DNA from 3 places in the Pseudomonas sp. H1_D04 genome. Region 2 is predicted to be linked to each of the others. Evidence: riboswitches for the same ligand, from Rfam matches in the RefSeq annotation. Region 2 holds a riboswitch; each other region holds the start of a gene.

Region 1 (3,269 bases), 2.1 Mb from region 2:
ACACTCGGCGCCTGATGCGCGGCCTGAAGCAGGCGGTGGAGCAATTCAGGGGCGACAGTGCCACCGCTGAAGTGGCGCATGTCGCGGCGTTCGGCAATGGCGCGGTAAACGGCATCGCGGTCGGCCTGGGGGAAGGCGTTGTCAGTCATGGCGCTATCGTGGGTAAAAACAATGCGGCCACAGCAGCCGGATTCGACGGAAAGTAGAAGTGCACGTAAGAGGCCGTCATCCGCCCCTGTCGGTAGACCGCTTCGGCCCCGCGCCCACCATTGGGGCTCAGACCACGGGCAATCGGTTGCCATTCGGTGCTGGTCAGGGAGTGGTGATAGGTATGGCCGCGCAGTACGCCTTCCGGCAATTCGACGCTTTGCAGCGCCAGGGCCGCCAGTTTCTTTTGCATCACTGCATCACCCTGCAACAGGCCGAGCAGTTCGGCGCGGTTGCCGTCGACGTCGGTGAGGGAGTTCAGCAGGTAGAGCATGCCGCCACACTCAGCGAGCAACGGCTTACCCGCCGCATGGTGAGCACGGATGGCGTCGAGCATCGGAGTATTTTCCGACAACGCCTGGTGGTGCAGTTCCGGGTAGCCGCCAGGCAGATACAGACTGTCGGCGTCAGGTAATTCGCGATCGTGGATCGGGGAGAAAAATGTCAGCTCAGCGCCCATCGCCCGCAACAGGTCAAGACTGGCGCCGTAGGTGAAGGCGAAGGCTTCGTCGCGGGCCACGGCAATGCGGAAACCGGCCAACAACGGCTCAGCTTTCATCACTTCAGGCGCGGCGAAGGTCACGGGCGGCGGTAAAGCGACTTCGCAACTGCTGCCCAAGGCTTGGGCGGCGGCGTCCAGGCGTGCATCGAGGTCATTCAGTTCGCTGGCTTGCACCAGGCCCAGATGACGGCTCGGCAGCTCGATTCCCGTCTCGCGGGACAGCGCGCCGTACCAGCGCAGGCCTTCAGTGAGGCTACCTTCGAGCAATTGCGCATGGCGCAACGTGCCGACGCGGTTGGCCAACACGCCCGCGAACGGTAGATCCGGCTGGTAGCGCGCAAGGCCCAGCGCCAGAGCACCAAAGGTTTGGGCCATGGCGGTGCCATCAATCACGCCCAGCACCGGCACGCCGAAATGCCGCGCCAGGTCGGCACTGGAGGGCGTGCCGTCGAACAGACCCATCACGCCTTCGATCAGGATCAGGTCGGCCTCCCCCGCCGCTTCCCACAGCAGGCGGCGACTTTCCTGCTCGCCCACCATCCACATATCCAATTGATACACCGGCGCACCGCTGGCGCGTTCGTGGATCATCGGGTCCAGAAAGTCCGGACCGCATTTGAACACGCGCACCCTACGTCCCAGATTGCGGTGCAAACGGGCCAGGGCGGCGGTGACGGTAGTTTTGCCTTGGCCGGACGCCGGTGCGGCGATCAATACGGCCGGGCAATGACGGGGCTGATTCAAAGTTCGACGCCCTTCTGTGCCTTGATACCGGCCTGGAATGCGTGTTTGAGCATGCCCATTTCGGTGACGGTGTCGCCCATCTCGATCAGCTCCGGCTTAGCGCCACGGCCAGTGACCACCACGTGTTGCATCGGCGGGCGGGCTTGCAGGTCGCTGAGTACTTGGTCCAGGTCGAGGTAACCGTGCTTGAGGGCTATGTTCAGCTCGTCCAGCACCACCAGGCCGATGGTTGGGTCTTGCAGCAGTTCGCGGGATACCGCCCAGGCTGCCTCGGCGGCGGCGATATCGCGCTGGCGGTCCTGGGTTTCCCAGGTAAAGCCTTCGCCCATGACGTGGAAACGCACTTGCTCGGGGAAGCGGCGGAAAAACAACTCTTCGCCAGTGCTGTTACGCCCCTTGATGAACTGCACCACACCGCATTGCATCCCATGGCCCATGGCGCGAGCGAGCATGCCAAACGCTGAGCTGCTCTTGCCTTTGCCGTTGCCGGTGAGTACCAGCAGCAAGCCGCATTCGTTAGGGGAGTTGGCGATGCGCTCGTCGATCACGGCTTTTTTGCGCAGCATGCGCGCCAAGTGGCGTTCGTCGCGGTCGGGGGTATCGGTCATGGCAGCTCTCCGTTGGGGCTGGACAAAAACGGCGGGCAGGAAAAAGAAAAAACAGACAGCCAAGCATCGCCCACCGTGATGCTGTTGGATGATCCAGGCCGGTCTCCGGGCTCATGAGTGGCGCAGCTCTTGTAGAGAGCAAGCAGGCCAACGCTGCGCCTTCCCATATCGCACGCGATACAGTGGCAAAAGCAGCGTCTTGACTCATTTACCGTTGCGGGGGCAGCGCCGGAATTGCGGCGGCGCTGTGTACAAGCGCGCTCACTCACCGGCTTCCCTGTTTCACTCTGTCGACCCATGGGTCACAGAGCACCTGGAACAAGCGGCGAAGGTTAGTGGGTTGGGGGTGGAGCGTCAATGAAAGCTGGTCGAGTACTTGAACCATCGCACCACCGCCCTCCTCTACCCTTACAGGTATCAAGGAGAACACCATGCATAAAACCAGACTCGCCCTGTTAATCATGCTTGCCGGCACCCTCGCGGCGTGCGGAGAAAGCTCAACCCTGAAGGTTTCCGACGGCACCGGCCCCTCGCCCCGACTGCCGGAACCGAACAAAACGCTGATCCCTACCGTCAACATCGCTCCGGCCATCGGCTGGCCAGATGGCGCGAAGCCAACGGCAGCCCCCGGCACCCAAGTGGCCGCGTTCGCCGAGGGCCTCGACCACCCGCGCTGGCTGTATGTGTTGCCTAATGGCGATGTGCTGGTGGCGGAAACCAACGCACCGCCCAAACCGGATGACGCCAAGGGCATACGCGGCTGGGTCATGGAGAAGGTCATGGGACGTGCCGGCGCCGGGGTGCCGAGCCCGAACCGTATCACTCTATTGCGCGATGCCGACCACGACGGCGTCGCCGAAACACGTACGGTGTTCCTGGAAAACCTCAATTCGCCGTTCGGTATGACCCTGGTCGGAAACGACCTGTATGTGGCCGACTCGGACAAGCTGCTGCGTTTCCCCTATCAGCCAGGCGAAACTGCCATCAAGGCCCAAGGCTCCAAGGTGGTCGACTTGCCAGGCGGCCCTCTGAACCACCACTGGACGAAAAACGTGGTGGCCAGCAAGGACGGCAGCAAGCTGTACGTGAGCGTCGGCTCAAACAGCAACGTCGGTGAAAACGGCCTGGAGGCGGAACAGGGGCGTGCCGCGATCTGGGAAGTCGACCGCGCCAGCGGCCAGCACCGTATTTTCGCCTCCGGCCTGCGC
Region 2 (3,269 bases):
GCGCGGTGATGCATTGGGGATCAATCCCTGCCTCGGCGAGAGCGGTATCAAACAGCGCCATCAGGGTATGAACCTCACAACCCCGCTGGCAACCCAGGCCGACCACGTAGGTCATGCGGAGTATTGATCGTCGCGTTTGCGGCGGAACAGCCAGGCGCTGATCAGGCCCAGGGCCAGCCAGAACGCCACGTTGGTCAGTTGCGAAGCGATTTTGAACCGCGTTTCCAGGGCTTGCGGCGCGAGCATTGCGTGCACTTCCGGTTGCGGCGCGCCAATGACGTGAGGTACCGCGAGGATGGCAGCGCCCAGCACTTTCAGCAGCCAGTTGCGCCCGAACACGATCAGCGCAATCCCGGCAGCGGTGGAGGCCGCAGTGCCGATCCACCACGTCTGGCGCAGTGCCAGATCAGCGGCGGCGGTGCCCGGCAACTCGGGTGGCAGGCCCATCGTCGGCGCCAGCACGAAGGTTGCGTAACCGGCCAGGCCCCACAGCAGGCCCTGCGCCGTGCGGGTGGGGGCGCGCAATGTGTAGAGGCCGGCCAGCATCAGTGCAAAACCAACCGCCACCACCAAGTTGCCACCGGTGGTCGACAGCACGCGCTGCCAGCCATCTTCAGGCTCCCAGGCTTCGGCATCGTGGGTGTGGGCAGCAGCGCCGGCAGCGTGCTCATGCACCACTTCGGTTGCCGCCGGGGCTTTTTCAAAGGTTTCCGCCTGAAGAATCAGCGGGGCGACCCAAAAGCTTTGCAGCAGGGTCAGCAGCAGCGCGGCCAACAGGCCGGTGAAACCTGCGGTTTGCGCAATACGCTTGATCATGTCGGCAGGTCTCAGTGGCACGGGAACGCGGCGCTGTGGCGGGTATCGTGGGCAGCGTTGTGCACCGCCTCGATATGCGAGAAACCGGCGAAATACACCAGACACGCGCCGAGGATCGACGCGCCGATGGCGGCGGTCAGGCGTTGGCTCAAGGTAGAGGTGCTGCTGGCGGAGTGCGAAGTGCTGCTGATGATCGACATGGCGCGTCCCTTTCAGGTGTCTGGATGAAACGAGCGCATGAAAACCCCGCGAGCCAGGCACGCAGAGTTCCGAACAGCGCCCGCCCACCGCGGGTTTGTTATCTGGTTTTTCGGGCCGGTCTCCGGGCTTGCGAGGGACACTGGGTCTATAAAGCATCGCCTTCCCATGCCTTACAGGCACAGTGGATCTGACGCTTCACTCGCTTACCGTTGCGGGGGCAGCACCGGACTGGTCATGGCAGCCATGATTTACCGGTTTCCCGTTTCACCCTGTGAAGGGCACCCGAAACAAGGCATGTAGGAAAGCATGCAGAGCGACGGTAGTCAAATTCACCGAGCCCCTGTAGCCTTGCACCTTCGAGGTTCTTCGGCCCAGGCCGAAGCTAAGAAGGGAACGCGGTTCAATCCGCGGCTGCCCCCGCAACTGTGAAGGGTTCATCCGACTGCCACGCCACTGCCATCAACGGCGGGAAGGCGCAGCCGGCGCCGGTCTAACGACCCGCAAGCCCTAAGCCAGGAGACCTGCCTCGCAACCGATTTTCTAATTCAACCGGGCGGGGTGATCCGGTGACGAAATCCGCTTCTGCGCCGCGCCGCAGGGCCTATCGTCCCGTATGCCCGCCCCCAAGGGCATCCGATGAAAACACTGGCCAAACTCCCCGTCACCATCGTTACCGGCTTCCTCGGCTCGGGCAAAACCACCTTGCTGCGCCATATGCTCGACAACGCCCAGGGCCGTCGCATCGCCGTCATCGTCAATGAGTTCGGCGAGTTGGGCATTGATGGTGAAATCCTCAAGCAATGCTCCATCGGTTGCACCGAAGAAGAAGCCAATGGCCGCGTGTACGAACTGGCCAACGGCTGCCTGTGCTGCACTGTGCAGGAAGAGTTCTTCCCGGTGATGCGCGAACTGGTCGCCCGTCGCGGCGACCTCGACCATATCCTCATCGAAACCTCGGGCCTGGCCCTGCCAAAACCGCTGGTGCAAGCCTTCCAGTGGCCGGAAATCCGCAGCGCCTGCACGGTTGACGCGGTGATCACCGTGGTCGACAGCCCGGCCGTGGCCGCCGGTACCTTTGCTGCGTTCCCCGATCAAGTGGACGCCCAGCGCAAACTCGACCCGAACCTGGACCATGAGTCGCCACTGCACGAGCTGTTCGCCGACCAACTGGCCAGCGCGGACCTGGTCATCCTTAACAAGGCCGATCTGATCAGCCCGGAAGACCTGGCCCGTGTGCGCCTGGAAGTCGCCGAAGAGCTGCCGCCAGCCGTCAAAATCATCGAAGCCAGCAGCGGTCGCGTGCCCCTGGACGTGTTGATTGGCCTGGGTGCCGGCTCCGAAGAGCATATCGACGGTCGTCATAGTCATCACGATCATCACCACGAAGGTGAAGACGATCACGACCACGATGCGTTTGATTCCATCTCCATCGACTTGCCCCAGGCCGACGAAGCGCTGCTGCTCGACGCATTGACTCAACTGGTCGTGCAACACGGCATCTTGCGTGTCAAAGGCTTCGCCGCGATCCCGAACAAGCCGATGCGCCTGTTGATCCAGGGCGTGGGCACCCGCTTTGACAAACACTTCGACCGCGCCTGGGGTGCTGACGAAGCACGCATCACGCGCCTGGTACTGATCGGCCAGGACCTGGATGCGGTCGGCCTCGAAGTGCAACTGCGCGCCGCGCTCAGCGTTTAATCCATGCACCTGCTCAGGACTCAGCCCGGTGGTTTTGTCGCGGACGACAATATTGCCGACCTTGGACAGACCCCCGCCGAACTGGTGATCCTGTGCAGCGGTGATTCCAGCCTGGCGCTGCTGGCCGAAGCGGCCCAGCAGTTGCCGGATGACTACCCGAGCCTGCGTCTGGCCAACCCGATGCAGGTGCAGAACCACGCTTCGGTCGACCTGTATGTCGATGAGGTGCTGCGCCACGCGAAGGTCATCCTGATTTCCCTGCACGGTGGCATCGGTTATTGGCGCTACGGCATCGAGCGCTTGGTGGAGTTGGCCGAGCGCGGTGTGCAGCTGATCCTGGTGCCGGGGGATGATCGCCCGGACCCGGAACTCAGCGGTCTCAGTACCGTCGGCGTCGAGGCGCGGGATCGCCTATGGCAGTTTCTGCGCCAGGGCGGGCTGGGCAACGCGCTGGACTTTTATCGCTGCCTGGCCAGCGGCTATATGGGCCGCGACTACCCGTGGGCCGAGCCGCAAGCCTTGCCGCGTACGGCGATTTATCATCCCGGCAAAGC
Region 3 (3,269 bases), 1.8 Mb from region 2:
ATAGGGATCGGCCAGCGGGTTGCGCAGCAACGACTGCAAGATCACCCCACAGGTGGCCAGCCCCGCACCGCACGCGGCAGCGACCAGGGCGCGCGTCAGGCGGTAGTTCCACACCACGCCTTCGTCGATTGGATCGAGCAGATAGCCGGCGTTCCACAGCTTATTGGCGAGCACTTGAAGCACCACCTGCGGCTCGATGGACGTTTCGCCGATGGCCACGCCCGCGAGTAGGGCGGCTGAAAGCAGGGTCAGGGCGAGCAGGGTGCGGATCACGCTTTTACTCATTTGCGCAGGTCGTAGCCGTCGATGGCGCCGGCCAGCTGTTCAAGGCCATCGAACGTGCGGAGGCTGGCCTGCAGCGCCAAGGCGTCGAGGATGATGATGCGGTTGTGTTTGACGGCGTCCATGTTGCGCGTGACCGGGTCGCTGCGCAGGAAGGCGAGTTTCTTTTCATGGTCGTCGGCAGGGTAGCGGCGACGGTCCATGCGGGCGATCACCAGGAACGTCGGATTGGCCTTGGCGATGGTTTCCCAGCCAACAGCGGGCCACTCTTCATCGGACTGCACCACGTTGTGCAGGCCGAGGGTTTCGAGCATGAATTCGGGGATGCCCTTGTGGCCCGCCACGTACGGGTCGCTGGCTATCTCGGAACTGGAGAACCACACCAGCGCGCTGGCTTGCTTGAGGCCTTTACTCTGCGCCGTGGCAACGGACTTGGCCAGGCGCGCCTTGAGGTCGTCGTTCAGCTGTTGGCCGCGCGCCTGCACGTCGAAAATCTCGGCCAGTTGGCTGATGCTCTTGTAGAGGGTCTCGATGCGGAACGGCTCTAGCCGCGTGCCGTCGGCGCCCACCAGATTGTCCTTGCCTTCGCAGTCGGAAGGCAGCAGGTAGGTGGGGATCTTCAATTCGTGGAATTGCTCACGGGTGCCCACCACGCCTTGCGGGCCGACCACCCATTCCAGCTCGGCAGCCACCAGTTGCGGGCGTTTGGCGATCACGGCTTCAAAGCTTGGCTCGTTGTTGGCCAGGCGTTCGATTTTGTCGTTCTGCGCCTGGTACTGGGGCAGCACACTGTTGAACCACAGCGAGGTGCCGACCACTTTGTCGCCGACGCCCAGGGCATACAGCATTTCGGTGGCGGCCTGGCCGATGGTCACGCTGCGTGCGGGGGCTTGCGGGAAGGTCACGGCGCTGCCGCAGTTTTGGATAGTCAGCGGGTAGTGAGTGGGCGCCGCTTGAGCCAGGGCACAGAAACCCAGACCGGTGATCAGGGCAGTAACGCGTGGCAGCATGGGGCGATCTCCGTGTGAACCGTAGGTGAAGCAGGGGCAGTACGGCTCGGAAATACGCCCTTGAACGCTGCCGGTCGGGCAGGCAAGGATGTCCTTCCCGGACACCCCGCCGGTTAGTGATTGTGCTGGGCCGGCAGGTCTCCTGACTGATGCGTCTTCGCCACGCTCCAGCCTTCCCGGACGAGGTCCAGTGGCGTTAAGGAGCAGGCTCGGCACCTACAGTTGCGGGGGCAGTTTCGATTGACGCCGCGGGCGGCGTTTCGAATTCCCTATTAGTCCCATGGGGGAACCGGCGGCGCTATGGTAGTTGATTCAGCCTCGCAGAGGGAGGCTGAGCTTCAGTTCGCGTGCCGGTGGCGCGATCTTCGATGTCGCGCCAAGTCATGGCGCCTATCGTTAAAAAGTCGCTAGGACGTTCGCGCCTCGCAAAAAGGAGGCGGCCAATGTGTGTTCGTCAGTAGCTTCGCAATCCGTTTTTTGCTTGATCCCGCCTAAATGCGCGATCAGATCGCTCACCACAACACGGCCGCCTGCCATGAAAGGCCCGCTGCGCAGCCGGGGTTATTTTCGATCCAGCCACACCGTCTGCGCATTGCAGAACTCGCGAACGCCGAAGTGCGACAGCTCGCGACCGAATCCACTTTTCTTCACGCCGCCAAACGCCACCCGTGGGTCGGAGACGCTGAAGGCGTTGACGAAGATCCCGCCGGTTTCCAGCTGATTGGCGATATCCCGTGCTTTCGCTGCGTCAGTGGTGAAGATGCTCGCGGTGAGGCCGAACTCGCTGTCATTGGCCAGGGCCACCGCGTGGTCGGCGTCGCGGGCGGTGATGATCGAGGCCACGGGGCCGAACAGTTCCTGTTTGAACGAGGTCATCTGGTCGGTGACGTTGGCGAGTACGGTCGGCTCGTAGTAGTTGCCGTCGCCTGTGACTTTATGGCCGCCGAGCAACAGGGTCGCGCCTTCCTCCAGGGTGGCCTGGACCTGACCGTGCAGCTCGTCGCGCAGGTCGAAGCGGGCCATTGGGCCAATGTAGGTGGCAGCTGATGTGGGATCGCCCATCACCAGGGCACGGCTGGCGTCGACGAACTTGGCCGTGAAGGCTTCCACAACACCGGCTTCGATGATCAGGCGCTTGGCGGCGGCGCAGACTTGGCCACTGTTCTGGAAGCGGCCGATGAGCGCGGCTTGCACGGCGGCGTCGAGGTCGGCGTCGTTGAGCACGATGAACGGGTCGGAGCCGCCCAGTTCCAGCACGCATTTTTTCAACGCGGCACCGGCCTGGGAGCCGATAGCGATGCCGGCGCGCACGCTGCCGGTGAGGGTCACGGCGGCAATGCGTGAGTCCGCGATGGCTTTGGACACGCCCTCGGGGGTGACGTTGATCACTTCGAATAAGCCTTCAGCAAAGCCGGCTTTACGGAACGCTTGTTGGATCAGGTAGGCGCTGCCCATCACATTCGGCGCGTGTTTGAGCACGTAAGTGTTGCCGGCGAGCATGGTTGGCACGGCGCCGCGCAGTACCTGCCATACCGGGAAGTTCCACGGCATTACGGCGAGAATCGGGCCCAGCGGGCGGTATTCGATGTGGGCGGTGCCGTTGTCGACCAGGGTCGGTTCCGGGGCGAGCATGGCCGGGCCTTGGGCTGCGTACCATTCACTCAGTTGCGCGCATTTTTCGACTTCGGCACGTGCCTGGGCGATGGGTTTGCCCATTTCCAGAGTGATCATCTGCGCCATGGCTTCGGCTTGCTCGCGCAAGGCGGCGGCCAGGGCTAACAGCAGCTCGGCGCGCTGGCTCACCGGCTGGCGGCGCCAGGTGCGGAAGGCGCTGGTGGCGCGGTCGAGGGCGGCATCCAACTGCGCTGTTGTTTCGTAGGGATAGTTGCCGACGGTTTGGCCGTTGGCGGGATTGATCGATAAGGCGTGGGTGTTCGCGTTCATGGCACCGTCCTGCGTGTACGTTGGGAATGGAGG

What was found. A riboswitch is a leader RNA that binds a small molecule or an ion and turns the genes downstream of it on or off. The one in region 2 is predicted to bind cobalamin.
Region 1: it holds a riboswitch for cobalamin, as region 2 does, so the genes downstream of both, cobO (cob(I)yrinic acid a,c-diamide adenosyltransferase) here and cobW (cobalamin biosynthesis protein CobW) in region 2, are expected to answer to the same signal.
Region 3: it holds a riboswitch for cobalamin, as region 2 does, so the genes downstream of both, AB4N82_RS19515 (ABC transporter substrate-binding protein) here and cobW (cobalamin biosynthesis protein CobW) in region 2, are expected to answer to the same signal.

The regions. Positions count from the first base shown of each region.
Region 1 is NZ_CP162826.1:3,895,111-3,898,379, reverse strand. It holds gene bluB (5,6-dimethylbenzimidazole synthase) at 1-149, opposite strand, end outside; gene AB4N82_RS18080 (cobyrinate a,c-diamide synthase) at 146-1,453, opposite strand; gene cobO (cob(I)yrinic acid a,c-diamide adenosyltransferase) at 1,450-2,061, opposite strand; cobalamin riboswitch at 2,141-2,393, opposite strand; gene AB4N82_RS18070 (PQQ-dependent sugar dehydrogenase) at 2,493-3,269, shown strand, end outside.
Region 2 is NZ_CP162826.1:5,992,252-5,995,520, reverse strand. It holds gene AB4N82_RS27825 (cobalamin biosynthesis protein) at 1-115, opposite strand, end outside; gene AB4N82_RS27820 (CbtA family protein) at 112-816, opposite strand; gene AB4N82_RS27815 (CbtB domain-containing protein) at 828-1,016, opposite strand; cobalamin riboswitch at 1,113-1,318, opposite strand; cobalamin riboswitch at 1,360-1,560, shown strand; gene cobW (cobalamin biosynthesis protein CobW) at 1,654-2,715, shown strand; gene cobN (cobaltochelatase subunit CobN) at 2,719-3,269, shown strand, end outside.
Region 3 is NZ_CP162826.1:4,203,356-4,206,624, forward strand. It holds gene AB4N82_RS19510 (FecCD family ABC transporter permease) at 1-285, opposite strand, end outside; gene AB4N82_RS19515 (ABC transporter substrate-binding protein) at 282-1,292, opposite strand; cobalamin riboswitch at 1,408-1,601, opposite strand; gene AB4N82_RS19520 (aldehyde dehydrogenase family protein) at 1,854-3,236, opposite strand.